Regions from separate parts of the Aminobacter sp. MET-1 genome, predicted to be linked through region 1. Evidence: predicted binding sites of a transcription regulator. Region 1 holds the regulator's gene; the other holds the start of a gene.
The links. The regulator LexA, encoded in region 1, represses DNA repair genes until DNA is damaged. The targets are predictions, from matches to a motif close to TGTTCNNNNTGTGTTCNG.

Region 1 (14,433 bases):
ATGCACGTAGACCGCGTTGTTGCGCGGCAGGTCGTTGCCGAGCTGGCGAATGGCTTCGAGGAACGGCATCGCCTCGATGTCGCCCACCGTGCCGCCGATCTCGCAGAGCACGAAATCGTACTCATCGTTGCCGTCGAGGATGAAGTTCTTGATCTCGTCGGTGACGTGCGGAATGACCTGCACGGTTGCGCCGAGATAGTCGCCGCGCCGCTCACGCTCGATGATGTTCTTGTAGATGCGGCCGGTGGTGATGTTGTCGCTCTGGTTCGCCGAACGCCCGGTGAAGCGTTCGTAGTGACCGAGATCGAGATCGGTTTCCGCGCCGTCGTCGGTCACGAACACCTCACCATGCTGGTAAGGCGACATCGTTCCCGGGTCGACGTTCAGATACGGATCGAGTTTACGGATGCGCACGCGATATCCGCGTGCTTGCAGAAGAGCCCCTAGGGCTGCTGCGGCTATGCCTTTTCCAAGGGAAGAGACCACGCCGCCGGTGATGAAAACATATCGCGCCATGGGAGTCATCGCTTAACGCGGCCAAATCGATTCCGCCAGAGAAAAATCCGCCGCGTCGGACTTTTCCCTATCTGGCAATACGGTTCTGCGTGCGGGAATGCGCGCAAACAAAAAGGCCGGCGTGACCGCCGGCCCACTATCAGCGTTCGAAGAACGCCTTACATGACGATGACTTCAGAGCCCATCTTCACGCGATTGTAGAGGTCCATGACATGGTCATTGACCATCCGGAAGCAACCGTTCGAAGAATTTGTGCCGATCGTCTGCGGCTGGTTGGTACCATGGATACGGATATGGGTATCCTTCTTGCCCTGGTAAAGGTAGATGGCGCGCGCGCCGAGCGGGTTTTCCGGTCCGCCGTTCATGCCGTCCTTGTACTGGCCGTACTTCTTGGGCTCGCGCTCCTGCATTTCCTTGGTCGGAATCCAGCGCGGCCATTCCTGCTTGTCGCCGATGGTCGCCTTGCCCTTGAACTCCAGCCCTTCGCGGCCGACCGCGATGGCATAGCGGCGGGCCGTCGAGGACGACTCGATCAGGTAGAGGTAACGCGAGCCGGTGTCGACAACGATCTGGCCACGTTCATAGCCGGGGAACGAAACTTCCTGCGGCTCGAAATCGGACTTTACCTTGAACTGCTTCTTGGCCTGCTTGGCCTGCAGCACAGCGTCCAGCGCCCGGGTCTGCGGCAGCATGGCCTGCTGCTGAGGTGCGCTGCCGAAGATACCGCCGAACAGGCCGGCCTGCTTGGGCTTGCCCGGAGCCTCGCTGCGCAGTTCACCGCTGTTGCCCGTGGAAGCCACCTCCATCGCGTCGGGAGCGAGCGGCTCGATAGGCTTCATCACCTCGAGAGGCTGCAGGTTGCGCTTGGCGGGAGCGGCCGAAGCGACCTGTTCGTTCGCCTTCTCGGCCTTCTTCAGACGAGCCAGTTCACGGGCCTGCTCGGCCTTCTGCTTGGCGGCTTCGCGCATGGCCATCTTCTTGGCCTCGAGCATCTTCAGGCGGGCCGTCTCGTTGTCGGCCTTGATCTTGGATTCCAGCTCCTTGATTCGGGCCAGATCGTCGTCGGTCGGCTTCTTCTTTTTCTTGAGCTGCTTCAGTTCTGAGACATCGCTCTTTGCGGCGACGGCAATCACGTCACTTGCAACCCCAGGCTGCGGCGCCTCGACCCTGCCGGCGGGAGTGGCGGCAAGGGCGGCGGTGGAGCTCAGAAGGGAGGCGCAAAGACCGGCGAGTAGGATGCGGCGGAGCTGCATGGCGAAAGATCCCGAACGTTCAAGGCAAATAATGCAACGACAACGTGCGGTGCCCCCGAGGCCCCCGTCCACTTGCCGCGCCCCTGCTATAAGCGATTAGCCGGAGCCGCCTCAAGAGAGGCAACTCCGGCTAAGTGATCGCGAATTCGTGATACAGGCTGATTTGCCGCGACTGTGTTCAAACAACAACAGGTTGCGGCAGGCAGGCTCGATTTAGTTGGGAACCTGCGGCGTGGCAGGAGCCGTGCCCGAAGCAGGCTGCTCGGCCGAACCCGAGGCCGCCGGAGCGGTAGCCGGCGCTGCAGGCTGTTCGGTCGCGGGTGCTGCAGGCGCCGTCGTGCCCGAAGCAGGTGCCGCTGGGGCCGGGGCCGTCGAACCGCCGAGCTGATTGAGGATGCCCTGGCCGTTGCCCGACGGCGCTCCCTGCGTCGCCGGAGCGCGGTCGAGAATGTCGATCGGCTTCTCGCCGTAGCGGGCGATGATCGACAGCGTCAGCGACGTGACGAAGAAGACGGTTGCCAGGATTGCCGTGGCGCGGGTCAGCGCATTGGCGGCGCCGCGCGCAGTCATGAAGCCGGAACCGCCGCCGATGCCGAGACCACCGCCTTCGGAACGCTGCAGAAGCACCACGCCGACGAGGGCGAGCACGACCATCAGATGGATGACGATGATGACGGTTTCCATTGCGCTTCCTGGGATCTTTCCTGACGGGGACTGGCCGGCACGCTAACGCGCCCGGCATTCCGGAGGCGGCTCAATACAATGCTTTGACAGCATTTCCAAGCCCGCCGCCCGAATATGGGGCGACACGCTGCCTTTGCAACGGTCACCCTGGGTTAAATCAGAGCTTGCGATAGGCTTCCGCGATACCGAGGAAGTCGGCAGCCTTGAGGCTGGCGCCACCGACGAGCGCGCCGTCGACATTGGCGATGTTGAGAAGCTCGACGGCGTTCGACGGCTTCACCGAGCCGCCATAGAGGATGCGCATCTTGGCAGCCACCTCGCCGAGCTTGTCGGTCAGGCGTGTACGGATATGCGCATGCGCTTCGGCCACGTCGGCGGCGGTCGGGGTAAGGCCAGTGCCGATGGCCCAGACTGGTTCGTAGGCGATGATCGCATTGGATGGGGTAGCGGTGCCGGGCACCGAACCTTCGATCTGGCGCGACAGCACCTTCAGGGTTTCCCCCGTCTCGCGTTCGGCAAGCGTCTCGCCGATGCAGATGACGGCGACCAACCCTGCCCGCCATGCGGCTTCCGCCTTGGCGCGGACGACATCATCGGTTTCACCATGGTCGGTGCGGCGTTCGGAGTGGCCGACAATGACGTGGCTCGCGCCTGCATCCTTCAGCATCTCGGCCGAGATATCGCCGGTGTGGGCGCCGTTTTCCCTGGCGTGGCAATCCTGGCCGCCCGCCTTGACCGGCGTGCGATGGAGGATTTCCGAGGCGCGCGACAACAGCGTCGACGGCAGGCAGAGCAAAGCTTCGGTGTCGGCGTCGAGGCCGCTCATGAAACCGCCCGCAATGCTCCGCAATTCATTGAGCGATGCGCTCGTGCCGTTCATTTTCCAGTTGCCGGCAACGAGTGGGCGAATTCCTGGAGTCATGTGCTCTTCCCTCGACATCTAACTACGCTCGGGCACCCTCACTACCAAAATCAGGCCACAAAGCAATCGACACTGGCGTCGAAGGACGCTATTGCGCTTCGTTCATGCAGGCGCATGCGAGAATGCGCGAATACGGGATCTGAATATGCTCGAAACGATGCGAAGTGCCGCTGGAACCTGGGTCGCGAAGCTGCTGCTTCTGCTGCTTGTGGTGAGCTTCGCCATCTGGGGCATTTCCGGACGCATGCTACACGAATTCGGCGGCGACAAGGTCATCACCGCTGGCGGCACCTCTGTGTCCGCAGTCGAATATCGCCTCGCCTACGACCGCCAGCTCAATGTCATGTCGCAGCAGTTCGGCCAGCGCCTGACTGCCGAACAGGCCAAGGCGCTCGGCATCGAGAACCAGGTCGTGGCGCAGCTCGTTGCAGGTGCGGTGCTCGATGAGCAGGCGCGCAAGCTCGGCCTCGGCCTGTCCAAGGACCGCCTGGCACAGCTGACCTGGGACGATCCGACCTTCAAGGGTCCCGATGGCCAGTTCGACCGCCGTGCATTCGAATACATCCTGCGCCAGATCGGCATGCGCCCCGAGGACTATCTTAAGAACCGCGGCCAGGTCGCCGTGCGCCAGCAGATCGTCGAGGCCGTTTCCGACGGCATGAAGGCGCCCGACACCTTCCTGCGAGCAGTAGCCCTTTATCGCGGCGAAGACCGCACCGTCGATTACCTCACCCTGCCGAAGTCGCTGGTCGAGCCAATCGCCCCTCCGGCTGCCGACGCGCTCAAGACCTGGTTTGAGGAAAACAAGAAGAACTACGCGGCACCCGAGTTCCGCAAGCTGAGCTATGTCAAGCTTGAGCCCGAGGACATCATGGACCTCGGCTCGGTGACCGACGAGCAGGTTCGCCAGGACTACGACAAGAACAAGTCGCACTTCACCACGCCAGAGACGCGCAAGATCGACCAACTGGTCTTCGCCAGCGCCGATGCGGCCAAGGCAGCGTCGGACGCGATCAAGGGCGGCACGGCATTCGACAAGATGGTCGCCGACCAGGGCAAGACCGCAGCAGACGTCGCGCTCGGCACCGTCACCAAGGACGTTATCGCCGACAAGGCGGTTGCTGAAGCCGCTTTCGCGCTGCAGGCCAACCAGGTCAGCGACGTCATTCAGGGCGCCTTCGGACCGGTGCTGGTCCGCGTCAGTGAAGTGACACCCGAGACAACCAAGCCTCTGGATGAGGTCAAGGACCAGATCCGCAAGGACCTGGCCCTGGCGGAAGCCAATCGCATCCTGCTCGACGTGCACGATTCCTACGAAGACGCGCGCGCTGGAGGCGATTCCATGCAGTCGGCTGCCGACAAGCTGAAGCTCAAGGTCAACACCATCGAAGCGATCGACCGCGCCGGTCAGCGCCCTGACGGCACCGTCGTCAGCACCCTGCCGGACTCACGCAACCTGATCCAGGCCGTCTTCGAGGCGGAAGCCGGCATCGACAACCAGCCGCTCAACATCGGCACCAACGGCTTCGTGTTCTTCGAGGTCAACGGCATCACGCCTGCCCGTGATCGTACGCTCGACGAGGTCCACGACAAGGTTGTGGCCGACTGGACTGCCGCCGAGACGACAAAGCGCCTCAAGGACAAGGCCGACGAGCTGGCAAAGCGCCTCAAGGACGGTACCGACCTCGCCACCATCGCCTCCGAGCTCAATCTCGAGAAGCAGACCAAGCGCGGCTTGAAGCGCGAGGCCGATGACGCCGACTTCGGTCGCGAAGGTGCTGCCGCCATGTTCGAGATGGGCCAGGGCGGCACCGGCGTCGTGCCCTCGCCGACCGGCGACGGCCAGATCCTGTTCAAGATCGTCGAGGTGTTTGAGCCGGCCGGCGCCGATGCCAGCACGGTTCCGGCAGACGCGCAGAAGTCCTTCGCCACCGGCATGTCGGACGACCTGCTCGATCAGTTGGTGCAGCAACTGCAGGCCGAATACGGTGCAACCGTCAACCAGCAGGCCCTGGCCCGGGCAAGCACGGCACCGGCAAGATGAGCGCGCTGAAGCCCCATATCGCCAAGGTCGCAGCGGGAACGCCGCTCACCTTCGAGGAAGCACGCGATGCTTTCGACATCATCATGTCGGGCGAAGCGACGCCCGGCCAGATAGGCGGCTTCCTGATGGCGCTGCGCGTGCGCGGCGAAACCGTCAGCGAGATTTCGGGCGCCGTCGCCACGATGCGCGACAAGATGCTGCGCGTCGACGCACCTGCGGATGCCATCGACATCGTCGGCACCGGTGGTGACGGCTCGCACAGCGTCAACATCTCGACCGCATCGGCCTTCGTCATCGCCGGCGCGGGCGTGCCTGTGGCCAAACACGGCAATCGCGGCCTGTCGTCGCTGACAGGCGCTGCCGACGTGCTGACGGCGCTGGGCGTCAACATCGAGCTTACGCCCGAGGCCATCGGCCGATGCATCCACGAAGCAGGCGTCGGCTTCATGTTCGCGCCCGCGCATCATCCGGCAATGAAGCATGTCGGTGCGACACGCGTCGAACTCGGCACGCGCACCATCTTCAACCTGCTCGGCCCGCTCTCCAATCCGGCCGGCGTCGACCGCCAGCTCGTCGGCGTGTTCTCGCCCGAATGGATTGTTCCGGTCGCCGAGACGCTGAAGGAACTTGGCGCCGTCTCGACCTGGGTCGTTCATGGCGACGGCTATGACGAGATCACCACGACGGGCGAAACGCATGTCGCGGCCTTGGCCGACGGCAAGATCTCGACCTTCACGCTGACGCCCGAACAGGTCGGCCTCGCCAGGCACACGCGCGAAGAGCTGCGTGGCGGTGATTCCTCCTACAATGCGGCGGCATTGCGTGGCGTGATAGAGGGTGCCAAGGGTGCCTATCGCGACACGGTTCTGATGAATGCCGGCGCCGGCCTGGTTGTCGCCGGTAAGGTCGCAACCATTGGCGAAGGCATCAAGCTTGCCGCCGATGCGATCGACAGTGGCCGCGCCCGCGCCGTGCTCGACCGGCTGGTCGGCATCTCGAACGGATAGCACCATGGCCGACATCCTCCGCCGCATCGAAGCCTACAAGCGCGACGAGATCGCAGCTGCCAAGGCCCGCCTGCCGCTCGGCGAACTGCAGGCGCAGGCACGCGATGCCGACACGCCGCGCGGCTTCCTCAAGGCGCTGGAAGCCAAGCGCCGCGAGGGCCGTTTCGGGCTGATCGCCGAGATCAAGAAGGCGAGCCCGTCCAAGGGCTTGATCCGCGCCGATTTCGATCCGCCGTCGCTGGCTCAAGCCTATGCCGGGGGCGGCGCCGCCTGCCTTTCTGTCCTGACCGACACGCCGTCGTTCCAGGGCGCCCCGGAATTCCTCACCGCGGCGCGCAAGGCCTGCGCCCTGCCCGCGCTGCGCAAGGACTTCATGTTCGAGCCCTACCAGGTCTACGAAGCCCGTGCCTGGGGCGCGGACGCCATCCTGATAATCATGGCGAGCCTGAGCGACGACGATGCCAGCCGCCTCGAGGACACCGCCTTCGAGCTCGGCATGGATGCCCTGATCGAGGTGCATGACGAGGAAGAGACCGAGCGTGCGCTGAAGCTTGAATCGCGGCTCCTCGGCGTCAACAACCGTAACCTCAGGACCTTCGAGGTGAGCCTCACCACGTCGGAGCGGCTGGCGCCGATGGTGCCGGCGGATCGCGTTCTGGTCGGCGAAAGCGGCATCTTCACCCATGACGATTGTCTGCGGCTGGAGAAGTCGGGCATCGGCAGCTTCCTCGTCGGCGAAAGCCTGATGCGTCAGTCCGACGTGGCGGCAGCGACCCGCTTGCTGCTCGAAGGCGCGCAGCAAGCGGCCGGAGCCTGACATGGCAGCGGCGCTCACCCATATCGGTGCCGCGGGCGAAGCCAACATGGTCGATGTCGGCGACAAGGCCGAAACGACCCGCACGGCGATCGCCGAAGGCATGATCGCCATGCGGCCCGAGACGCTTGATCTAATCCTCTCCGGCAACGCCAAGAAGGGCGACGTGCTGGGCACAGCGCGCATTGCCGGCATCATGGCGGCCAAGCGCACGCATGAGCTGATCCCGCTCTGCCATCCGATCCTGCTGACCAAGGTGACGGTTGAGATCGAGCCGGACGAGACCCTGCCCGGCCTGCGCGTGACCGCACTTGCGCGCGTCACCGGCAAGACCGGCGTCGAGATGGAGGCGCTGACGGCTGCCTCAGTTGCCTGCCTGACCATCTACGACATGGCCAAGGCGGCCGACCGCGGCATGGTGATTTCAGGCATCCGGCTGATCGAAAAGACCGGCGGCAAGTCGGGCGACTTCAAGGCGACAGAATAGATGGCACTGCTGCCGGTCACCGAGGCTCTCGAACGCCTGCTTGAAGGTGCCGCACCCACCGGCACGGATCGGGTTACCCTGCACGAGGCAGCCGACCGCGTTCTGGCGGCACCGCTGTACGCCTTGCGCACCCAGCCGCCTTTCGACGCCTCCGCCATGGACGGCTATGCTGTCAGGGCAGCAGACATCGCCACGCTTCCGGCGAAACTTTCAGTCATCGGCCAGGCCCCGGCGGGACGACAATTCACCGGGACCGTCAGTACGGGACAGGCAGTGCGCATCTTCACCGGAGCGCCGGTTCCCGCGGGGGCGGACACCGTGGTGATCCAGGAAAACGCGCGTGATCTCGGCAATGGTGCGGTCGAAGTGCTGGAACCGACAGATCCCGGCCGCAACATTCGCCTCAGCGGCCTCGATTTCAGCGAAGGCGACCTCATCCTCGACGCCGGCCGCCTGCTCGATCCGGCAGCCCTCTCGCTGATCGCCTCCGCCAATCACCCCGACGTCCAGGTGGTGCGCGCACCACTGGTCGCGATCATCGCCACCGGCGACGAGCTTCTGCTGCCGGGTAGCACGCCCGGCCCCGACCAGATCATCTCGTCCAACGCCTATGGCGTCGCTGCAATTGCCCGCTCGATCGGCGCTCGTGTGCTCGACCTCGGCATAGCCGCCGACAGCACGGACGCCATCTCGGGGTTGGTCCAGAAAGCACTCGACGCCAAGGCCGATGTCATCGTCACACTGGGCGGTGCGTCCGTCGGCGACCACGACCTAGTGCATCGCGTGTTAACCGGCCTCGGCATGGATCTTTCGTTCTGGAAGATCGCCATGCGCCCCGGCAAACCGCTGATGTTTGGTCGCCTCGGCGCGACGCGCTGCGTCGGCCTGCCCGGCAATCCGGTCGCGAGCCTCATCTGCTCGCACATCTTCCTGAAGCCGCTGCTGGCAAAATTGGGCGGACGCTCTCACGTCGCCGACATCAGGGACGGTGTGCTCGATACGCCGATGCCGGCCAACGATCTGCGTCAGGATTTTGTCCGCGCTGTCGCACGCCAGACCCTTGATGGGCTCGTCGTCACGCCGTTTACGGTGCAGGATTCGTCCATGCTCCGGACGCTGGCCGACGCCAATTGCGCTGTTATCCGCGGCCCCTTTGCGGAACCGGCCGAATCCGGCAGTGCCTGCCGCGTGCTGATGCTGCGCTGAACAATCCCGCCGATAACCTTCACGAAATTTAAACAGTTGCGGAACACAACTGGAACAGATAGTGTTTGTTCCGGGTTTGTTTTTCTCGCGATTCCTTGGGGGCGGCGATGCTGACGCGCAAACAACATGAGCTTCTGCTGTTCATCCATGAGCGGTTGAAGGAGGCGGGCATCCCTCCATCCTTCGATGAAATGAAGGAAGCGCTCGACCTCGCCTCCAAGTCCGGCATCCATCGCCTGATCACCGCACTCGAGGAACGCGGCTTCATCCGCCGCCTGCCCAACAGGGCACGAGCGCTCGAAGTGCTGCGCCTGCCCGACTCGATTGCGCCCGGTCTCAACGCTGCCAGGAAGTTCTCGCCAAGCGTCATCGAAGGGTCGCTTGGCCGCAAGCCCGAGCCGTCGCGCCCGGCCGCTGCAAGCAACGACGACGATGCCGTGTCCGCCATTGCCATTCCAGTCATGGGACGGATCGCTGCGGGTGTGCCGATCGACGCGATCCAGCACCGGACACACACCATTTCGGTGCCGCCAGACATGATCATGGGCGGCGAGCACTATGCGCTTGAGGTCAAAGGCGACTCGATGATCGAGGCCGGCATTTTCGACGGCGACACTGTCATCATCCGGAATGCCAGTACCGCGAGCCCCGGCGAGATCGTCGTGGCCCTCGTCGACGACGAGGAGGCGACGCTGAAACGTTTCCGCCGCAAGGGCGCCTCGATCGCTCTGGAGGCAGCCAATCCCGCCTATGAGACCCGCATCTTCGGGCCAGACAGGGTCAAGGTGCAGGGCAAGCTCGTCGGGCTGATCCGCCGCTACTAGGGCAACTCCCAGAAGACGAAGCGTTTTCCGTCTCAAGTTGTGTAAGAGCAAAGACATTGAGCGTGGCCGCAATCCGAGGAGAGCGGAAATGGCGATGGTAGTCTTGAGATGCTTCGAGGCCGTATAGACCGCAGTTTCGAGCTTGCCGCATATGGCACGCTTGCCTGCGGTGGGCTATTCGGTCGTCGCGTTGTCTGGCTGTTTTCTCACCGCCTCTTGGCGATTGGGTGCAAGTCCCCTCGCCTCGCGGGAAAATTGGCGGTGCGCATGCCATGGCCGGTAGGGCTCGGTGATGGCATATTCGACCGATAGCACCGACGCGCCGCCCGCCACGACTGGCGTCAGATAGACCGCGGCGCTGCCCAGACGCGCCAGATCGCGCTTGGTCACTACGGTTGCGACCTGCCCGCCACAGACATCTCCAGCAGTCGCATCGTCGATGACGACGAGTGCAGCCGTTCGGCAGACTTGCCACGCCGCAGCAGCATTGGACGCGTGGACAACCGTCGCGCCGGATTGATGTCGAAGCGTGCACAAACCCGCGGAGCAGTGGAAGGCACTTGCGCCGGCGACGGTTTTGACGGCGTCCTCAGCTGGCGCAAGGCCTTTGGCCCGACCATTCGCAGGAAGGCTCTGCGGCGCGGCCCCAAAGCGTGGGCCATCGGCAGCCGGAGCTGCGGTCCCTCTGGTCTTCTCTGCATCCTGCGACGGCTTGCTAAGCTCTTCCACCGCCAACGCCCGCATCCAGTTGTCTGACGTGAACTGGTTTGGCCTTGGCCTGTTGACCGCGAGCTTGCCATCGTCGGTGGCGACGCCGACGAGGCGTCCATCTTCGGCCACGAGCACATCCGGCGACGGCGCGACGCCGATGACGAGCACGCCGGCCACGACGAATGGCACTGCGGCAAGGCGCAGCCAGGTCGTCGCCGTCGCAGCGACGACAAGGGCTATTGTCACCAGCACGACCGACCAGGTCGATACCAGCCCGACGGCGTCCAGCGGCGAGCGGTCGGAAATCCATTCGGCCATGGCGATCATGACGCGCAAACCGGCGCCCATGACATCGAGGAACGGCCCATCCAGTCCGAAGGGCATGGCTAGGCTGGCGAACACCGCGAACGGCATCACCAGCACCGATACGACAGGCATGACCGCCAGATTGGCGACGAGGCTGAGCGGCGACACACGCTGGAAATGCCAGGCGCCGAACACTGCCGTGGCGACACCGGCGATGATGGAGGTAGCGACAAGGCCGACTGTGGCGTTGCGCCCCCAGTGCCAGGCACGCGACCACAATGTCATCTCGCCAACAGGCTGTGCCTGCTCCTCACGGCGCTCGGACCACCAGCCATAGGCCCCGACGAGTGCTGCGGTGGCGGCAAACGACATCTGGAAGCTCGGACCGACCACCTCATGCGGCGACACCAGAATGACGATGATGGCGGAAATGGCGAGATTGCGCATCGTCAGCGCAGCACGATCAAACAGCACCGCAGTCAACATCACGGCCAGCATGACGAAGCTGCGCTGGGCCGCCACCTCTCCGCCCGAGATGAACAGATAGGCGGCAATGCCGACCAGGGCGACGACGGCGGCGTATTTCTTGACGGGATGCCGCGATGCGAAATCCGGGAAGGCGGCAAAGCCAAGACGCATAAGGAACATCACCGTGCCGGCAACCATCGCCATATGCAGGCCGGAGATCGAGATGATGTGATAGAGCCCTGTTCGGCGGAGAGCCTCATTGACATCTTCGGGGATGCCGCCACGCACGCCGACCACAAGTGCTGCCGCGATCTCGCCTTCGGCACCGCCAATACGCTGGCGGATGCGCTCAGCAACTCGGTCACGGGCATTCGCCACCCAGGCCAACATACTTTGAGTTGGCGTCTGCTCTGTCGTCGAGGCCGCCAGATCTGGCCCCTTCATGAAGAACCCGCTTGCGCCGATGCCGTCGAAATAGCTCTCGAAGGAAAAGTCGTAGCTGCCGGGGCGCACCGGCCCCGATGGCGGCATGAGCCTGGCGTAGCCCTGCACCGTCGAGCCGGCGACCAGACCTTCAGGCGCTTGGCGGGCGACGAGCCTTACCCTATCGGGGGCAAAACGCAGCCTGGGTCTCGCGGTCGTAGCCACATCGATGGTAAGGCGCAGACGCCCCTTGTCGAGATGGTCGATGTCCACCACCCTCCCGCTCAGGGTGGTCGAAACCTCGGCGCCGAGCATCTTTGTAGCCATCCTCATGGTTTCAACCTTGGCGGCGACCAGGCCGAGCGCCATGCAGGCCCAGGCCGCTAGTCCGAGATGGACGATCCTGCGCGACCGGGCCAGCACGCAAAGCGCAAGCATGAGCCCGAACGCCGCCACGAGAGGCAGCAGCTCGGGCTCATTGCGCAGGTTGAAATAGATCAACGCGCCCAGGGCGAGGAAGACCGGGACCAGCATGAATGCCGCACCGCGTTCGAGCTCGGCCTCGACGGCAAGCTGAACCCGAGCGGTTCGCAGCCTCCTGGCCAGATCCGATCCAGCCAGCCACAGACGATCCGAGACGTCCCCGAAGAGGGTTGGGGCCGTGGCTTCCGCGGCATTGCCGGGCGCGTCGGGCAGTCGTTCGGGCGCTGGGATCAAAGTCGGAAGCGCAGCCGGACGGTTCAGCAAGTCGCGCTCGCTGACCTCCACCGCCGGACTTTCTCCGGCCTGCCCCTCCCGCACCCGGTCGCCCATCGGGCCTGCCTCTTGCGCCCCTGACCTTCTATGCTACATCAACGCCACCGAAACACCATGCGCCGCCGGTCCTCCGGCCGGGCGACGCCATGCTTCCTTGGAATCTGCTATGTCCGTCGTCACCCGCTTCGCCCCCTCGCCCACCGGCTATCTGCATATCGGTGGTGCGCGTACCGCCCTGTTCAACTGGCTCTATGCCCACCACACCGGCGGCAAGATGCTGCTGCGCATCGAGGATACCGACCGCGAACGCTCGACCGATGCTGCAACCGCCGCGATCCTCGAGGGCCTGACCTGGCTGGGACTCACCTGGGAAGGTGCGCCCATCTCGCAGTTCGAGCGCGCCCCGCGCCACCGCGAAGTGGCCGAGGAACTCGTTCGCATGGGCAAGGCCTATTATTGCTACACCACGCCGACCGAGCTCGACGAGATGCGTGAAAAGGCCCGCGCCGAAGGCCGCCCGCCGCGCTATGACGGACGCTGGCGCGACCGCGATGCTTCCGAGGCGCCTGAAGGCGTGAAACCGGTCATCCGCATCAAGGCGCCGCAGGAAGGCGAGACGCTGGTGCGCGACCGCGTGCAGGGTGACGTTCGCTTCCCCAACAAGGATCTCGACGATTTCATCATTCTGCGTTCGGACGGCGTGCCGACCTACATGCATGCGGTCGTCGTCGACGACCATGACATGGGCGTGACCCACATCATCCGCGGGGACGATCACCTTACCAATGCCGCGCGCCAGACCGTCATCTATGACGCCATGGGCTGGGACGTGCCTGTGATGTCGCACATTCCGCTGATCCATGGCGCCGACGGCGCCAAGCTGTCCAAGCGTCACGGCGCGCTCGGTGTCGATGCCTATCGCGGCATGGGCTACCTGCCCGAGGCGCTGCTCAACTATCTCGCCCGTCTCGGCTGGAGCCACGGCGACGACGAGGTGATGAGCATTGAAAACATGATCGCCTGGTTCGAGATCGAGGACGTCAACAAGGGTGCTGCCCGCTTCGACTTCGCCAAGCTGGAAGCGCTGAACGGCGTCCATATGCGCCAGATGGACGACGCCAAGCTGCTCGACATCTTCGTGGCCACTCTGCCCTATCTGCCCAACGGCGCGACCGTGGCCGACGGACTCAACGACAAGACGAAAGCGCAGCTGCTCGCGGCGATGCCCGGCCTGAAGGAGCGCGCAAAGACACTCATCGAGCTCGCCGATGGCGCAGCCTTCCTGTTTGCTCAGCGTCCGCTGCCGCTCGACGAGAAGGCAGCGACCCTGCTCAACGACGCGGCAAAGGCCATCCTCAAAGGTGTGCATGGGGCACTCAGCTCCGTCGACTCAGGCTGGAGTGCAGCTTCCGCCGAAGCTGCCGTCCGCGAGTTCGCAACACGCGAAAATGTGAAGCTGGGCGCCGTGGCACAGCCGTTGCGTGCCGCCCTGACGGGTAAGAGCACCTCTCCTGGGGTGTTCGATGTTCTGGAGGTTCTGGGGCGCGACGAAAGTCTGAGCCGCATTTCCGATCAAATCGATTAGGTCAGCAGTGCTTTCCTAGTTTTGCATTGAAATGAGGCTATTGCGGTGCAACATTGCGGCAACAAGCCAATTTGACAGCAGCGGGGAAGCTGGAAGGCAAGTTCAAGCGTTCCGGGCAAAGGGTTTGCTTGTTGAAATTTCGCCGTCTTGCGGCGGCTGAGCACTAAGGAGAATGCGATGACAGATTCGACCGCCAAACTTGAATTCCGCGGCCAGACTCACGAGTTCAAGGTCCGAGGCGGAACGGTCGGGCCGGATGTGATCGACATCGCATCCCTCTACGGCACGACAGGCGCCTTCACCTATGACCCGGGCTTCACGTCGACGGCGAGCTGCGAGTCGCAGATCACCTTCATCGACGGCGACGCCGGCGTGCTTCTGCACCGCGGCTACCCCATCGACCAGCTCGCCGAGCACGGCGACTTCC
Region 2 (14,433 bases), on a different contig from region 1:
GGCTCGGGCCTCTTCGACTACCAGCGCTATCGCCGGCGTGAGAAGCCGTTGCGCATCGCGACTGCGACCGACGTCGGCGGCGGCACCAGCTATTCGATGCTGCGCACCATGGACGAAGCCTACAAGGTCATCGCGCTCAACGGCGAGAAGCTCAACCCGCTGGCGTCCTATTGGCAGCTGACGCGCGGCAACGCCGAGGCGCTGTCGATCTCCGACAAGGTTGGTACGCTCGACGTCGGCACCGACGCCGACATCGTCGTGCTCGATTCGCGCGCCACGCCGGGCATGCGGCTCAGGATGGAGCGCTGCGGCACGCTGGCCGAAGAGCTGTTCCTGCTGCAGACGATGGGCGACGACCGTGCCGTGGTCGAGGTCTATGTCGCGGGCGCGCCGGCAAAGTCGGTGATGGACAAGACGGCCTGACCTTGCGTCATTGGCCTGCGTCTGCCATGTGACCTCTGGTCTGAAGGAGGAGCGGACGATGGCAACTGCCGATGATGTGAAGAAGATCGCCGAGCAGGAGACCCGGCTGGTCTTCGATGGCTTCGACGAGGCGACAGCCTACGAGATCGGCTCGGCCATCCGCACCCGCGGGCTCACCGAGAAGTTCCCGATCGTGGTTGATATCAAGCTGTGGGACCGGACGCTGTTCTACTGCGCGCTGCCTGGCTCGACATCGAGCAATTCCGAGTGGACGCGCCGCAAGATCAATGTGGTCAAGATGTTCCATCGCAGCAGCTACCGCATGGTGCTGACCAAGGCGCGCGAAGATCGCACCTTCCCGGTGGGCGAGGCCCTGCCGATCGAGGACTATGTGCTCGCCGGCGGTGGATTCCCGATCCGGATCAAGGGCGTCGGCGTTATCGGCGTCGTTGCCGTGTCCGGCCTGCCGGAGCGGCAGGACCACGAGGTAGTCGTGGCGGCAATCGCCGACCATCTGGGTGTTCCGAGGCAGGAAGTGGCGCTCGGGCCGGTATGATTTGAATACAGCGTTGCCGCCACCTTTACCTTCTCCTCGTGAACGGCGGGGCGAGGGGGCGTCAACGTAGCCGCTTGCGCCTTAGGTGCCGGCCCTTCGACAAGCTCAGGACGGGACGAGTGGCGGCGCGACATGAACAGACAAAGCGACTGATAGTGAGAGTCCGGATGGCCATGACCGACCCCAAGCAGTTTCTGACTAGCATCTTCGAAGCGGCCGTCGCTGCTGCCGATCCGGAGCTCACCATCCGCCGCCACCTGCCGGAAAAGCCCAAGGGCCGGACCATCGTCATCGGCGCCGGCAAAGGCTCGGCCCAGATGGCGGCCGCATTCGAAAAAGCCTGGCAGGGGCCGCTGGAAGGCGTGGTGGTCACCCGCTACGGCTTTGCCGCCCCTTGCGAGCGCATCAGGATCGTCGAGGCCTCGCACCCGGTGCCGGACGCCAACGGCCTTGAGGCGGCGAAGCTTCTGCTCCAGACGGTTTCCGGCCTGACCGAGGACGATCTCGTCGTTGCGCTGGTCTCGGGCGGCGGCTCTGCGCTGCTGCCGTCGCCGGCCGGCAGCCTGACGCTTGCCGACGAGATTGCCGTCAACGAGGCGCTGCTCGCCTCCGGCGCGCCGATCTCGGCGATGAACACCATCCGCAAGCACATTTCGGGCATCAAAGGAGGCCGGCTGGCGGCCGCCGCTTGGCCGGCGCGCGTCGTCTCGCTGGTCGTCTCCGACATTCCCGGCGACAACCCGGCGCTCGTCGCCTCTGGGCCGACCGTGCCCGACGAGGCGTCCCGCGCCGACGCGCTTCGCCTGATCGAAACCTACCGCATCGCGCTGCCCGCCAATGTCATAGCCCACATCAACTCGGCTGCCGCCGATGCGCCACAGCCGACCGACCCGCGTTTTGCCCGCAACGAGGTGCATGTCATCGCTTCCGCCGCCGTGTCGCTCGACGCCGCCGCCGAGGCAGCACGCAAGCGGGGCGTTGAAACCGTCATCCTCTCCGACGCCATCGAAGGCGAGGCGCGCGAGGTCGGCGGCGTACATGCGGCCATCGCCCGCGAGGTCGCTACCCGCAACCGGCCATTCAGCAAGCCTGTGCTGATCCTGTCCGGCGGCGAGACGACCGTGACGCTCCGTGCCAAGGGCAAGGGTGGCCGCAACAGCGAATTCCTGCTCGCCTTCGCCATCGGTATCGACGGTCTTGAGGGCATCGACGCGCTGGCCGCCGACACCGACGGCATCGACGGCTCCGAAGACAATGCCGGCGCCTTTGCCGACGGCTCGACCGTCTCGCGCATGCATGGCGTTGACGTCGACGCCAAGGCGATGCTCGCCGGCAACAATGCTTGGACGGCGTTCAACTCGGTGGGCGATCTTTTCGTCCCTGGGCCAACCGGCACCAACGTCAACGACCTCAGGGCGATCCTCATCCGGTAGAAAGCTTCCGCCCTTCGTCTGAACGAGAGGGCGTTTCTCCGAGCCGGCGGCTCGTCCTGATATGATCTGGCCCGGCTCCGCTTGGCTCGGCGCTACGCGGCCATCATCGCCCGAACGGCCCTCATGTCCTCGGCGAAGCGGGTACGCTCGGCTGCCGCCTCCTGCGGGTCGCGGAGTCGCAGGATGTAGGACGGGTGAATCGTCAGGAACACCGCGAGCCCGTCGTCGCGTTCGATGGTCTGGCCGCGTTGCCGGGTGATCGCCACCGGCGCCTCCAGCAGCGACTGGGCCGCGGTCGCGCCGAGCGCCACCACCAGCTTCGGCTTCAGCAGCGTCAACTCCTGCGCCAGCCACCAGCGGCAGGCCTGCACCTCGCCGGCATTGGGCTTGCTGTGGATACGGCGCTTGCCGCGCGGCTCGAACTTGAAGTGCTTGACCGCGTTGGTGACATAGACCGCCGTGCGGTCGATGCCGGCTTCGCCGAGCACCGCGTCGAAGATCCTGCCGGCCGGGCCGACGAAGGGCCGGCCCTGCAGGTCTTCCTGGTCGCCGGGCTGCTCGCCGACGAACACCAGTTCGGCAATGTCAGGGCCTTCGCCGAACACCGTCTGCGTCGCTTCGCTCCACAGCGGGCAGCGCCGGCACTGGCTTGCCTGCTGGCGCAAAGCGTCGATAGATCGAGCCGCGGTCTCGGTAACAGCTTCGGCTGAGGGCCAGTGCCTGGCCTGTATCGCCTGGTGATGCGCTGCGGGCATGGTCGGCATCCTCGCGATCATCTCGCGGGCCGCCTCGTCGGCGCCAGCGATCAGATTCGGAATGAGCGAGGCCTCCGGCAGGTTCCGCCAGTATTTCTTGGGCATCTCCGATTGCATCGCCTTCACCTTCAGGCGGGCTGGGTTGAAGATGTTGGCGAAATAGGTCCGCCACATCTCCTCCGACTGGTCGGCGGTGGGCGCGTCGTTCCTAGAGGCACCGGGGCCGAACGCCAGTCTTTCGCGGTCCCACTCGGTCGAGCCACGGGGCGTCAGGATTGCCCAATGCATGCCGGTGAAGCGGCGCACGAAGAACGGGGCGGCCAGTTCGAGGATGAAATGATCGGGCTCGAACCAGGCGACGAAACGCTCGTCGTTTCCATCGCCGATCTTTCGGAAGCGGACGAAGGCGTGCATCTTGTGCTCGTCGCGCCGGACCGATTTCTCCATCGTCTCGAAACGGCGCACGTCCGGGTCGGAGGCGATCCGGAGCAAATGCGGTTCGCTGCGCTGCCGCCACAGCAACCGGTAGAGCAGGGCGAACCGCTCGCTGTCGCTGTGGCATGCGACGATGGTGGCACGCTCGACGAATTCTCGGGAGACCCTGAGTTCGACGCCCGGCGTCGGCGCCGGCAGTTCGTCGCCTTCGCCGCCGACATGCCACTCGATGTCCTCGGGCTTCACCTCGTTGGTGCTCAGCCTGCGCGCGGCATCGCGCCAGCCATCGAAGTCGGTCGGGCCGGCGAGGTGCACCGCATAGGCGGCCAGTGACAAAGCGGGCTGGCCGGTCATCGGAACAGCTCGAGCTGCTGCGGCTTCGGTGCGATCGTCTCGCGCAGCCGTGCCGCGTCGGTGGCGGCACCCGGTGACCAGCCGTCGGCGACGATGAACGGGCGCACCTTGGCGATGGATTGGCAGAGACGGCCGACATCTTCCAAGCGCAACCGCTTGAAGCGGCGCGTCTCGATGATGCGCTCGACGGCGCGCGTGCCGAAACCCGGGATGCGCAGCAGCCTCTCCTTGTCGGCGCGGTTGACGTCGACAGGGAACGAGGCACGGTTGCGCAGCGCCCAGGCAAGCTTGGGGTCGATTTCCAGGTCGAGCATGCCGTCTGGCTGGCCGTCGAGGATTTCGCCCTGGTCAAAGCCGTAGAAACGCATCAGCCAGTCGGCCTGGTAGAGCCGGTGCTCGCGCATCAGCGGCGGCTTCCTGAGGGGCAGGGCGGAGGAGGCGTCGGGGATCGGGCTGAAGGCCGAATAGTAGACGCGTCGCAGCTGGTAGCTGCCATAGAGCCGGGCGCTGGTCTTGAGGATGCCGGCATCCGGCGTGGCGTCGGCGCCGACGATCATCTGCGTCGACTGGCCTCCCGGGGCAAAGCGCTCACGCGTCTTCGTCCGTAGCGTCGGCTCCGCCTTCTCCTCGATCTTCGAGCGCAGCTTTGCCATCGAGACACGGATCGTCTCCGGCCGTTTCTCCGGCGCCAGCCGCTTCACGCCCTCGTCGGTCGGCAGCTCGACATTGATCGACAGGCGATCAGCATAGAGGCCGGCCTTCTCGATCAACTCGGCGGACGCCTCGGGGATGGTCTTGAGATGAATGTAGCCGCCGAATTTCTCGTCGAGCCTGAGCCGTCGTGCCACCTCCACCATCTCTCCCATGGTGTTGTCGGGCGAACGGACGACGCCCGACGACAGGAACAGCCCCTCGATGTAGTTGCGCTTGTAGAAGTCCATGGTCAGCCGCACCACCTCATCGACCGTGAAGCGGGCGCGGCGGACATTGGAGGAGGAGCGATTGATGCAGTAGCTGCAGTCGTAGATGCAGAAATTGGTCAGCAGGATCTTGAGCAGAGAGATGCAGCGGCCGTCGGGCGCGTAAGAGTGACAGATGCCCATGCCCTCGGTCGAGCCGATGCCGCCGGACTTGAGCGAGTCGCGCCCGCCGGCACCCGACGAGGCGCAGGAGGCGTCATATTTCGCGGCGTCGGAAAGGATCGCGAGTTTCTCGCGGGTCGAAAGAACTGCCATTTGTTCATGATATGTTCTTTTGACTGACGAGACCAGAGGCTTCGTCGGCGTGCGGCGAAATGTGATCGAAGCTGGGGAGGGATGGCGGGCGATTGTCCGCCATCCCCGGGGGATCACACCTCGTGTAGATAGAGGTGGTAGTCCAGCTCGCTGACCGTGCGGGCGACGCGGAAATATTCGCTTTCCTTGATCGCCGTGAACGTGCGGTGCAGGTCGTGGCCGAGTGCGGTGCGCAGGAATTCCGAGGCCTTGGCGGCCTCGATGGCCGAGCGCCAGTCCGGCGGCATCACGCTTTCGGTGCCTTCAGCCTGTTCGTAGCCGTTGCCTGAGGTTTCCGGGCCGGGATCGAGTTGTTCCTCCAGTCCCTTCGAGATGCCGGCGAGGATGGTCGCGGCGACAAGGTAGGGGTTGGCGTCGACGCCCGAGGGGCGGTGCTCGATGCGGCGGTTCTTGGCGTCGCCCGCCGGCACGCGCAGCGCCACCGAGCGGTTGTTGACGCCCCAGGTCGGCGCCACCGGTGCATAGGACTGTGACACGAAGCGGCGCCACGAGTTGGCGTGCGGGGCAAACACCAGCATCGATTCCGCCATCGTGTCGGCGAGGCCGCCGAGCGCGTGCAGCAGCTTCGGCTCCCAGGTGCCTTCCTCGGCTTCAGTGAAGACATTGCGACCGTCGCGGTCGAGCAGCGAGACGTGGAAATGCATGCCCGAGCCGGCATATTTCTCGATCGGCTTGGCCATGAAGCAGGCAGTCACCCCGTGGCGGCGAGCCTGGGCGCGCACCAGCCGCTTCAGCATCAGCAGGTCGTCAGCCGCCTGCATCACGTCCTTGCGGTAGCGCAAAGTGAGCTCGTATTGGCCCGGCGCGTATTCCGAGATGACCGTCTCGGCCGGGATGCCTTGCACTTTTGCGGCAGCATAGATGTCGGAGAACAAAGGCTCCATGCCGTGCAGATGGTCGACCGAATAGACTTCGGTCTTGCCCGAGGCACGACCATCCAGCACTGCGCGGGCCGGCTGGACCTTGCCGTCGCCGTCGCGGTCGTTGGCGAGCAGGAAGAATTCGAGCTCGAAGGCGCCGGCGGGGTAAAGACCCTTTTCGGCCAGCCTGTCGACCTGGCGCTTCAGCGCCAGGCGGGGGTCCGAGGTCATCGGTGCGCCGTCGAGATGGAACATCGACATCAGCACCTGGCCGCGGGCCGGGCTGGTGCCATGCAACGGCTTCAGCGTGCCCGGGATCGGCCATGCACGCAGGTCACCGTCGCCGGAATCCCAGATCAGGCCGGTTTCGTGGACGTCCTCGCCTGTGATGTCGAGGCCGAGGATCGAGATCGGCAGGTGGCGTCCGCCTTCGTACAGTCCCATCAGTTCATGGCGGCGAATGATCTTGCCGCGGCCGACGCCATTGGCGTCTGTCAGAACGATGTCGAAGGCTTCGATATCAGGGTTCGCGTCGAGGAAGGCTCTGGCCTCTTCGATGGTCGAGCCGGAAGGTGATGTCATGATGTCACTCAATTGTCCTTGTGCCTTGTCTCATGCCGTAAGACGGGCGGCAATATCGCCGAAAGCTGCAACCAGTCTGTCGACCTGCCGCGCTGTCGTCACCGGAGAGACCAGCATCATGTTGTGGAACGGCGCGATCAGCACGCCGCGATTGACCAGCGCCACATGCACGGCAGCCTCCAGTCGGGAGGCATGTGCGTGCTCGGCCTCGCCGCCATTGCGGAGCGGGCCGGGGGCGCATATGAACTCGACACGGGCGCCGACACGCATCACGTGCCAGGGCAGTTTCCGTTTTCGGATCGCCTTGTCGAGGCCGGTTGCCAGCCGTTCGGCCAGCGTCTCCATGTGGGCGTAGTTTTCCTCGGTCATGACCTCTTCGAGCGTTGCGCGCATCGCCGCGAACTGGAGGGGATTGGCCGACAGCGTCGTGCCCATGCCGGAATAGCCCGGCTCCTTGGTGGCATTGTAGGCAGCGTAGCGGGCCGCGAGATCTTCGCTCATGCCCCACACGCTCGCCGGCACACCGCCGGCAACAGGCTTGCCGAGCACGAACAGGTCGGGCTCGAGATTGTGCTTTCTGGTGTAGCCGCCCGGGCCGGTCGAGATGGTGTGGGTCTCATCGATCAGAAGCAGCGTGCCGGCCTGCCGCGTCAGCGCGCGCACGCCTTCGAGGAAGCCGGGCTCGGGCAGCACCATGCAGGAGTTGGTCAATACAGGCTCAGTGATGACGCAGGCGACGTCGCCATGGCTCAGCGCCTTCTCCAGCGCCTCGAGATCGTTGAACTCGACAATACGCGTGCGCTGGGTGAGGTCGCGGAACTCGCCGGCGAGGCCAGGACGGTTGATCGGCTTGCCATCGTCGAGCCGCACCATCGTCTCGTCGACCGCGCCGTGGTAGCAGCCGTTGAAAACGAGGATCTTGTCGCGGCCGGTGACGGCGCGGGCGACGCGCAGCGCAAAGCGATTTGCGTCGGTCGCCGTCGTCGCGATCTGCCAGTGCGGCAGGCCGAAGCGTTTTGCCAAGAGCAGGCCAAGCGTGAGCGAATCCTCCGACGGCAGCATATAGGTCAGGCCGCGGGCAGCCTGCCGGCGGATGGCACGGGCGACGGGCGCCGGCGAATGGCCGAACATCGAGCCGGTGTCGCCGAGGCAGAAGTCGGCCAGCTTGTTGCCGTCGACGTCGGTGATGGTGGCACCGCTCGCCTTGTCGACCAGGATGGGGAAGGGCGTCGGCCAGTCTTTCATCCAGTGCATCGGGACGCCGTTGAAGAACCCTGCCATGCCGTTGCCCAATGCGGCCTCCGATTTGGGCCGGGCGTGGCGGAAGATTTCCGCCTCCGTCGCTGCAAGCTCTGCGATGCGCGACAGCGGCACGCCGCCTTCGGTGGTTTCGGGTCGTTCGATGCGGTTCATCATGGCTCCCATTGGACAGACGGGCGCCACTCTAGCCAGCCGCCCCTACAAACGGCAACTGGCCGTTGTGCAGGTCTCTGTTGGCTCAGCGCCGCCTTCCGGGCCGTAATCGCCGGCAACGATCATGACACTGTGCTTTGGGGGCAGGGGACGGTGCGTGTTATAGTATCACCATGTCGATCCTGCTTGTGGCAGGCCCGGCCGTTGCCTCTGGCGGGCTGTCATGCGGTGCCAAGGATGAGGCAGTGAAACTGACCATCGAGAGTGGTGTCACTCGTGGCATGGGGAGCCCCGTTTTCAATTTCCGGGGCGAGATCGAAATCCTCGACAAGAGCGTTGCCGAAGACCTGCGCAAGATCAGCTTCGACGGTTCGCATCTGGCGCAATACTGGCTCGACGGCGAGGAACTCAGGCTGATCGTCTATCGCGAGCGTGAGGCCGGCAAGCCGCACGGCTATGTTGAGGTCATGGTCAAGACCAGGTCGGGCGACGATGGCGACTACATCGGCCAGTACGCGGTCACCACCTACGACACGGACGGCACATCAGGCGGCGAAGGCAAGACCTTCAACTTTACCGGCCGGGCGACCTGCCTGGTGGAATAGGCTCGCGCTTGGCAAACTTCGCGTGATCAGTCCTGGTGCATGGCTGCGATAGCGCGCCGCATCAAAGCGAGGAATGTACGGCGTTCGTCTTCACTGAAGGCGGCGAGCGCTGCCTCATTTTGCGCCCGCGCCGCCTCGGTCGCGGGTCCACGCAGCGCCACGGCTCTCGGGGTCAGGTGAACGGACTGCGAGCGGCCATCGTCGGGCCGGGTGCGCCGCTCGATCAGCCCGTCGCGCTCCATCCGTGTCAGCGTGTTGGCCATGGTCGCCTGCTCGACGTCGAGCCGGCGCACCAGTTCGCTCTGGGTCAGCCCGTCCTCGTCCCACAGGGCCAGCAGGGTCATGAACTGCGCCGGCGCAAGGCCGAGCGGGCGGATGCGCTGTTGCAGGCCTTTGGCGAAGAGCCGCGCCATCTGGTTGGCGAGATAGCCGGCTGAGCGGTCTTTCTGGAAGGTCATGGCTTAGAAATAGCCATTGAATAGCATGCTATGCAATGATATATAGCTTGCTATTGAAATCGGCGAGGCATGACGATGAAAGCCAAAGTCCATGCCGCGGCTGGTGCCGCGGCCCTGCTCGTCGTCGGCAGCTTCTGGCTGGCCACCGTTGCCACCGAGCTGTCCGGCAATCTCGAAACCGTAGCTATGGCCAAGGCGGGCATACTCGCCGGCATGGCGGTGCTCATCCCGCTGATGATCGTGGCCGGCGCCTCCGGCTTTTCGTTGGCGAAGGGATGGAAGAGCCCGGGGGTGCAGCGCAAGAAGCGTCGCATGCGCATCGTTGCTGCCAACGGCATTCTGGTGCTGCTGCCGTCGGCCTACGTGCTGGCCGGCTGGGCGGGGGAGGGCCGCTTCGACGCGGCCTTCGTCACCGTGCAGGTGCTGGAGCTTGCGGCCGGAGCCGTCAACATCGCGCTGTTGTCGCTCAACATGCGCGACGGCCTGGCATTGCGCCGCACGCCGCCGCGGGCGGTTCGCTATGGTTGAGATCAGCCCGCGATATCGATGACGCCGCAATCGCCGGCGGCACTGCCGAAGGCGATGCGGCGTTCGTCCTTGTCCCAGGCCATGGAGGTGATGGCGCCCTTGCCGGGGCGGCGCAAAAGCACCTCCTTGGAGTCGGCCAAACGCACCGCCAGCACCATGCCGTCGTCGAAGCCGACTGCGACGATGTCTTCGCTCGGATGGCACGAGACCGTGGTCACCATGGCGTTGGCGCGGGTGCCGAGTTCCAGAGGCGCCTTGCCCATCGGGCCGTCCTTGCCTGTGAATGGCCAGACGATGGCCGCCGGCGCGCCGGAGCTCGCCAGCCACTTGCCCTTGGCGCTCCACGACAGGCTCTTCACCTTGGCGGGATAGCCGGTCATGCGCATGTGCTTGCCGTCGGCGAGCTTCCAGCCATGCAGCGCGTTTTCCTGCATTGATGTCACGACATAGGCGCCGTCGGGCGAAAAGGTGATGCCGGTGTGTGCGCCGTCCCACTGCAGCTCGGTAGGTGCGCCCTCGGCGGCCGGGAAATGCAGGGTCGCGCCATTGTAGCGGGCGACGCCGATGCGCATGCCCTTGGGCGAAAAAGCGATGCCTTCGGCAGAGCGCGGGTGGGCATATTCCTTGATCTTGCCGTCGGCGAAGCGAACCCAGGCATTGCGGCCGCTGGCATAGGCGACCGCACCCTGCGGGCCTGAAGCCACCGACGTCACCCATTTGCGGCCGGCGCTGGCCAGCTCTTCGGCTGATCCCGCTGACGAAAGCGACATCACCTTGCCGTCCTCGCCGCCCGTGATCAGCAGGTCGTTCCTGGCTGTCGTGGTCGCCGCCAGCAGCCCGTCATGCAGCTTCAGCGACTTCTGGCCGTGGTCGAGCCAGTGCACCATGCCGTCGGCGAGCGCGAAGAAGGGGATGTTGTCGAGGAAGGCTGCAGCAACGCAATGGCCTTCGAGATCAAACGGGGCGACTGTCGGCATGATTTTGTAACGTCCGGTCGGGTTGCGGGTACTTGCAAGCACCCCTCACCGGGTCGCTGCGCTCGCCACCTCTCCCCCCTGCCCGGGGGAGAGAAAACGCCAATCGCCGAAGCAGCGATTCCTCGCCCTCACGAAATGGGGGGAGAGGTGGCGAGCGTAGCGACCCGGTGAGGGGGCCTTACTCGACCTCGTCAGCGCTAGCAAGGATTGAGGGCAGCTTACGCCGCCTGGCAGGCCTCGAAGCTACGCGTCAGGCGCTCGGCGTCGAGTTCGCGGCCGATGAACACCAGCCGGCTCTCGCGCTTCTCGCCATCCTTCCAGGCACGCTGGTGGTCGCCCTCGATGATCATGTGGACGCCCTGGAGCACATAGCGGTCCGGATCGTCCTTGATAGCGATGATACCCTTGAGGCGCAGGATGTTGGGGCCTTCCATCTGGGTGATCTTTTCGATCCAGGGGAAGAACTTCTTGGGGTCCATGTCGCCGCCGCGCAGCGACACCGACTTCACCGTCACATCGTGGATCGGCGACACCGCGCCATGGTCGTGATCGTGGTCATGGTCATGATCATGGTGGTGGTGATCATGGTGGTGGTGATCATGATCGTGGTGGTGATGATGGTCGTGGTCGCAGTTCGGGCCACATTCATGATCGTGGTCATGGTCGTGATCGTGCGCGTCGAGGAAATGCGGATCGTCGGCCAGGACGCGCTGCAGATCGAAGGCGCCGCGGTCGAGCACCTGGTCGAGCGCCACGCCGGCGCGGGTGGTGCGATGGATCTTGGCCGTCGGGTTGATGGCGCGGATGGTTGCCTCGACCTGGCGCAGCTCGTCCTCGTTGACGAGGTCGGTCTTGTTGAGAACGACGACGTCGGCGAAGGCGATCTGGTCCTCGGCCTCGCGAGAATCTTTCAGGCGCAGCGGCAGGTGCTTGGCGTCGACCAGGGCGACAACGGCGTCGAGCTTGGTCTTGGAGCGGACGTCGTCGTCCATGAAGAAGGTCTGGGCAACCGGTACCGGGTCGGCAAGGCCGGTGGTCTCGACGACGATGGCGTCGAAACGGCCGGGCCGGCGCATCAGGCCTTCGACGACGCGGATCAGGTCGCCGCGCACGGTGCAGCAGACGCAGCCATTGTTCATCTCGTAGATTTCCTCGTCGGATTCCACGATCAGGTCGTTGTCGATGCCGATCTCGCCGAATTCGTTGACGATGACCGCATAACGCTTGCCGTGGTTCTCGGACAGGATGCGGTTGAGCAGGGTCGTCTTGCCGGAGCCGAGATAGCCGGTCAGCACGGTGACGGGGATTTGGGTCTGAGCTTCGGTCATGGTCGTCCTCGGGGTCGAATAGAGGCTCCATATAGGATGCCGGAGAGGCTTTTGCACGTCTCAAACGGCAGTAGAGTTTCGGCCAGAGAGATTACCGAAAATTCATTAGGCCCGCGGCCCGGCCGTTCCTAGATTGCCTCACGGGGCGGGGGCACCGACCCCAACAAAGGAGCCGGGCGCCCATGCCTGAAAAACCTGTCAATCTTTCGCGCCGCCGGGCGCTTGGCCTGATCGCGGTAACGGCTGGCGGCAGTGCCTTGCTGTCGGCGCGCGCCTTTGCCCAGCAGGCCTCGCCGCAGGCAGGCACGTCGCTGCTCATGCCCGGGGCGGGTGTCTGCATGCTGACGCCCGAGACGACGGAAGGTCCGTATTATTTCGATCCGGCGCTTGAGCGCGCCGACATCACCGAAGGACGCAAGGGCATCGACCTGATGGTGCGGCTGCAGGTGGTCGACCAGGACTGCCGGCCGATCGAGAGCGCCCGCGTCGACCTCTGGCATTGCGATGCCAAGGGGCATTATTCCGGCTATCCCGGCCAGGGCGACAAGCGCGATGTCGACACGTCGGGCGAAAAATTCCTGCGCGGCTGGCAAAGCACCGGCAAGGACGGCATCGTCGCCTTCAGGACGATCTATCCCGGCTGGTATCGCGGCCGCACCACCCATATCCACTTCAAGGCGGTGCCCAGGGACGGCGAGGTGCTGACCGGGCAGATGTTCTTCCCCGACGATCTCAGCGAACACATCTACATGACCGCTCCGCCCTACAACGAGCGGCAGGGCGTGCGCGACACCATGAATGTCGACGACGGCATCCTGCGCCGGGCCGGGCAGGGCGTGCAGAGTGCCGTGCGTGAAGTCGATGCCGCCTACGAGGCGCTGATGATCATTGCGGTGAAGCGCGCCGGCTAAGTCTTTTTGCCGGAAATTTGCCGGCGAAGCATTCCTGTCATCGAACTGTAACATCCGTCTGGCAAGACGCGCTCGCAGGTGGTTGGTTGCCGGCAAAGCGACATGGCAACGATCGCACGCGAAGGTGATTGCCAACGGCCGCGCGGTAACTATTCTCGACCATCACGGTGCGAGGCGTGGCGCAGGAGATGCGGATGTCCAAGTCCAACAAAGGCGCGGCGATGAACCGGCTTCACCATGTGGCCCGGCTGGCGCGCACGACGCTCGCTGCGCGGCTGCTCACGCATGGTTTCTACGCTGGCCAGGACCAGATCATGCTGTCGCTGCACGACGAGGACGGCCAGACGCCCGGCCAGCTCGCCTCGCGCCTCGGCGTTCGTCCGCCGACCATCACCAAGACCATCAACCGGCTGCAGGCGCAGGGCTTTCTCGAAAAGCGCGCCTCCGACACCGATGCGCGCCAGGCCCACATCTACCTGACCGATACCGGCAGGGACGCCATCCGTGCCGTCGAGAAGTCGGTCAAGAAGACCGAGAAGCAGGCGCTCAGGGGCCTGGACAAGAAGGACGTGAAGCAACTGACCAAGCTGTTGCTGCGTATCGAGGCCAATCTGTCGGATCTCGCCATCATTGACGACGAGGTCACCGGCAGCGACGCTGAGCCGGCTGCCGAAGCCGAGCACGAAGTCGAGGCCGAAGCGGCCGAATAGGCCGTTTCTCGATTGGACCACCAGTTTTGCCTTGCCGGGCGGCGGTCATTGGCGCATTAGAGCGCCGGGCGTCGGAAAGGACGCGCTAAGGACGTTCCAACTTGTTGAATCGGCGCATCGTGCCTTCCTGGCCGATGCGCTAGCCTGATGACCTCCGTCCCATTTTCCGGCCCGCCAGCGTGACCTCCCAAAAACCAGCAGAAACCGCAACGCCGACCTCGGCGATCCTGCTGATATTCGCCTCGGGCCTGGTCTTCTCCTTCCTCGATACCAGTGCCAAGCACCTGGTCACCTCGGGCCTGGCCGCACCTTTCGTCACCTGGGTGCGCTTCGCCGTCCATGCCGTGCTGGTGCTCGTGCTGTTCAAGGCCTGGCGGCGGCCGGAGCGGTTGGTGCCTCAGAGCCTGTCAATGCAGATCCTGCGCGCCGTCTTCATGTTCGGCTCGACGATCTTCAACTTTGCCGCCCTGCAGACGCTGCAACTGGCCGAGACTGTGTCGATCAATTTCGCCAGTCCCATGGTCATCACCGCACTCGCCGGCCCGATGCTGGGCGAATGGGCCGGCTGGCGGCGCTGGCTTGCTGTCGGCGTCGGCTTCCTCGGCGTCATCGTCATCACCCGGCCGGGTTTTGGCGGCTTCGGCATCGGTCACCTGTTTTCGATCTGCGCGATGCTGAGCTCGTCGCTCTACAACATCCTGACCCGCAAGATGGGCGGTACCGAAACGGCTGAAAGCCTGATCCTCTATTCGGCGGTCGTGCCGGCCATCTTCATGCTGCCGGCGCTGCCGCTGGCAGGCTCGATGCCCG

Region 2: NDO48_RS23040 (putative DNA modification/repair radical SAM protein) is a predicted target of LexA. The motif match lies at 5,193-5,210, and genes of this name have one in related genera.

Annotation. Positions count from the first base shown of each region.
Region 1 covers NZ_JAMSHL010000005.1:327,927-342,359, reverse strand. Annotated here, with positions in the region: gene NDO48_RS10340 (CTP synthase) at 1-525, opposite strand, end outside; gene NDO48_RS10335 (L,D-transpeptidase) at 675-1,769, opposite strand; gene secG (preprotein translocase subunit SecG) at 1,983-2,453, opposite strand; gene tpiA (triose-phosphate isomerase) at 2,611-3,375, opposite strand; gene NDO48_RS10320 (peptidylprolyl isomerase) at 3,521-5,419, shown strand; gene trpD (anthranilate phosphoribosyltransferase) at 5,416-6,426, shown strand; gene trpC (indole-3-glycerol phosphate synthase TrpC) at 6,431-7,243, shown strand; gene moaC (cyclic pyranopterin monophosphate synthase MoaC) at 7,245-7,727, shown strand; gene glp (gephyrin-like molybdotransferase Glp) at 7,728-8,933, shown strand; gene lexA (transcriptional repressor LexA) at 9,041-9,757, shown strand; gene NDO48_RS10290 (ComEC/Rec2 family competence protein) at 9,932-12,478, opposite strand; gene gltX (glutamate--tRNA ligase) at 12,588-14,006, shown strand; gene gltA (citrate synthase) at 14,184-14,433, shown strand, end outside.
Region 2 covers NZ_JAMSHL010000020.1:1,748-16,180, reverse strand. Annotated here, with positions in the region: gene guaD (guanine deaminase) at 1-423, shown strand, start outside; gene NDO48_RS23055 (heme-degrading domain-containing protein) at 482-979, shown strand; gene NDO48_RS23050 (glycerate kinase type-2 family protein) at 1,147-2,412, shown strand; gene NDO48_RS23045 (UdgX family uracil-DNA binding protein) at 2,505-3,956, opposite strand; gene NDO48_RS23040 (putative DNA modification/repair radical SAM protein) at 3,953-5,191, opposite strand; gene NDO48_RS23035 (glutamine synthetase family protein) at 5,305-6,693, opposite strand; gene NDO48_RS23030 (aspartate aminotransferase family protein) at 6,724-8,106, opposite strand; gene NDO48_RS23025 (hypothetical protein) at 8,352-8,711, shown strand; gene NDO48_RS23020 (MarR family winged helix-turn-helix transcriptional regulator) at 8,738-9,169, opposite strand; gene NDO48_RS23015 (hypothetical protein) at 9,245-9,697, shown strand; gene NDO48_RS23010 (WD40 repeat domain-containing protein) at 9,700-10,674, opposite strand; gene NDO48_RS23005 (CobW family GTP-binding protein) at 10,893-12,002, opposite strand; gene NDO48_RS23000 (intradiol ring-cleavage dioxygenase) at 12,185-12,913, shown strand; gene NDO48_RS22995 (MarR family winged helix-turn-helix transcriptional regulator) at 13,108-13,623, shown strand; partial or broken gene NDO48_RS22990 (DMT family transporter) at 13,803-14,433, shown strand, end outside.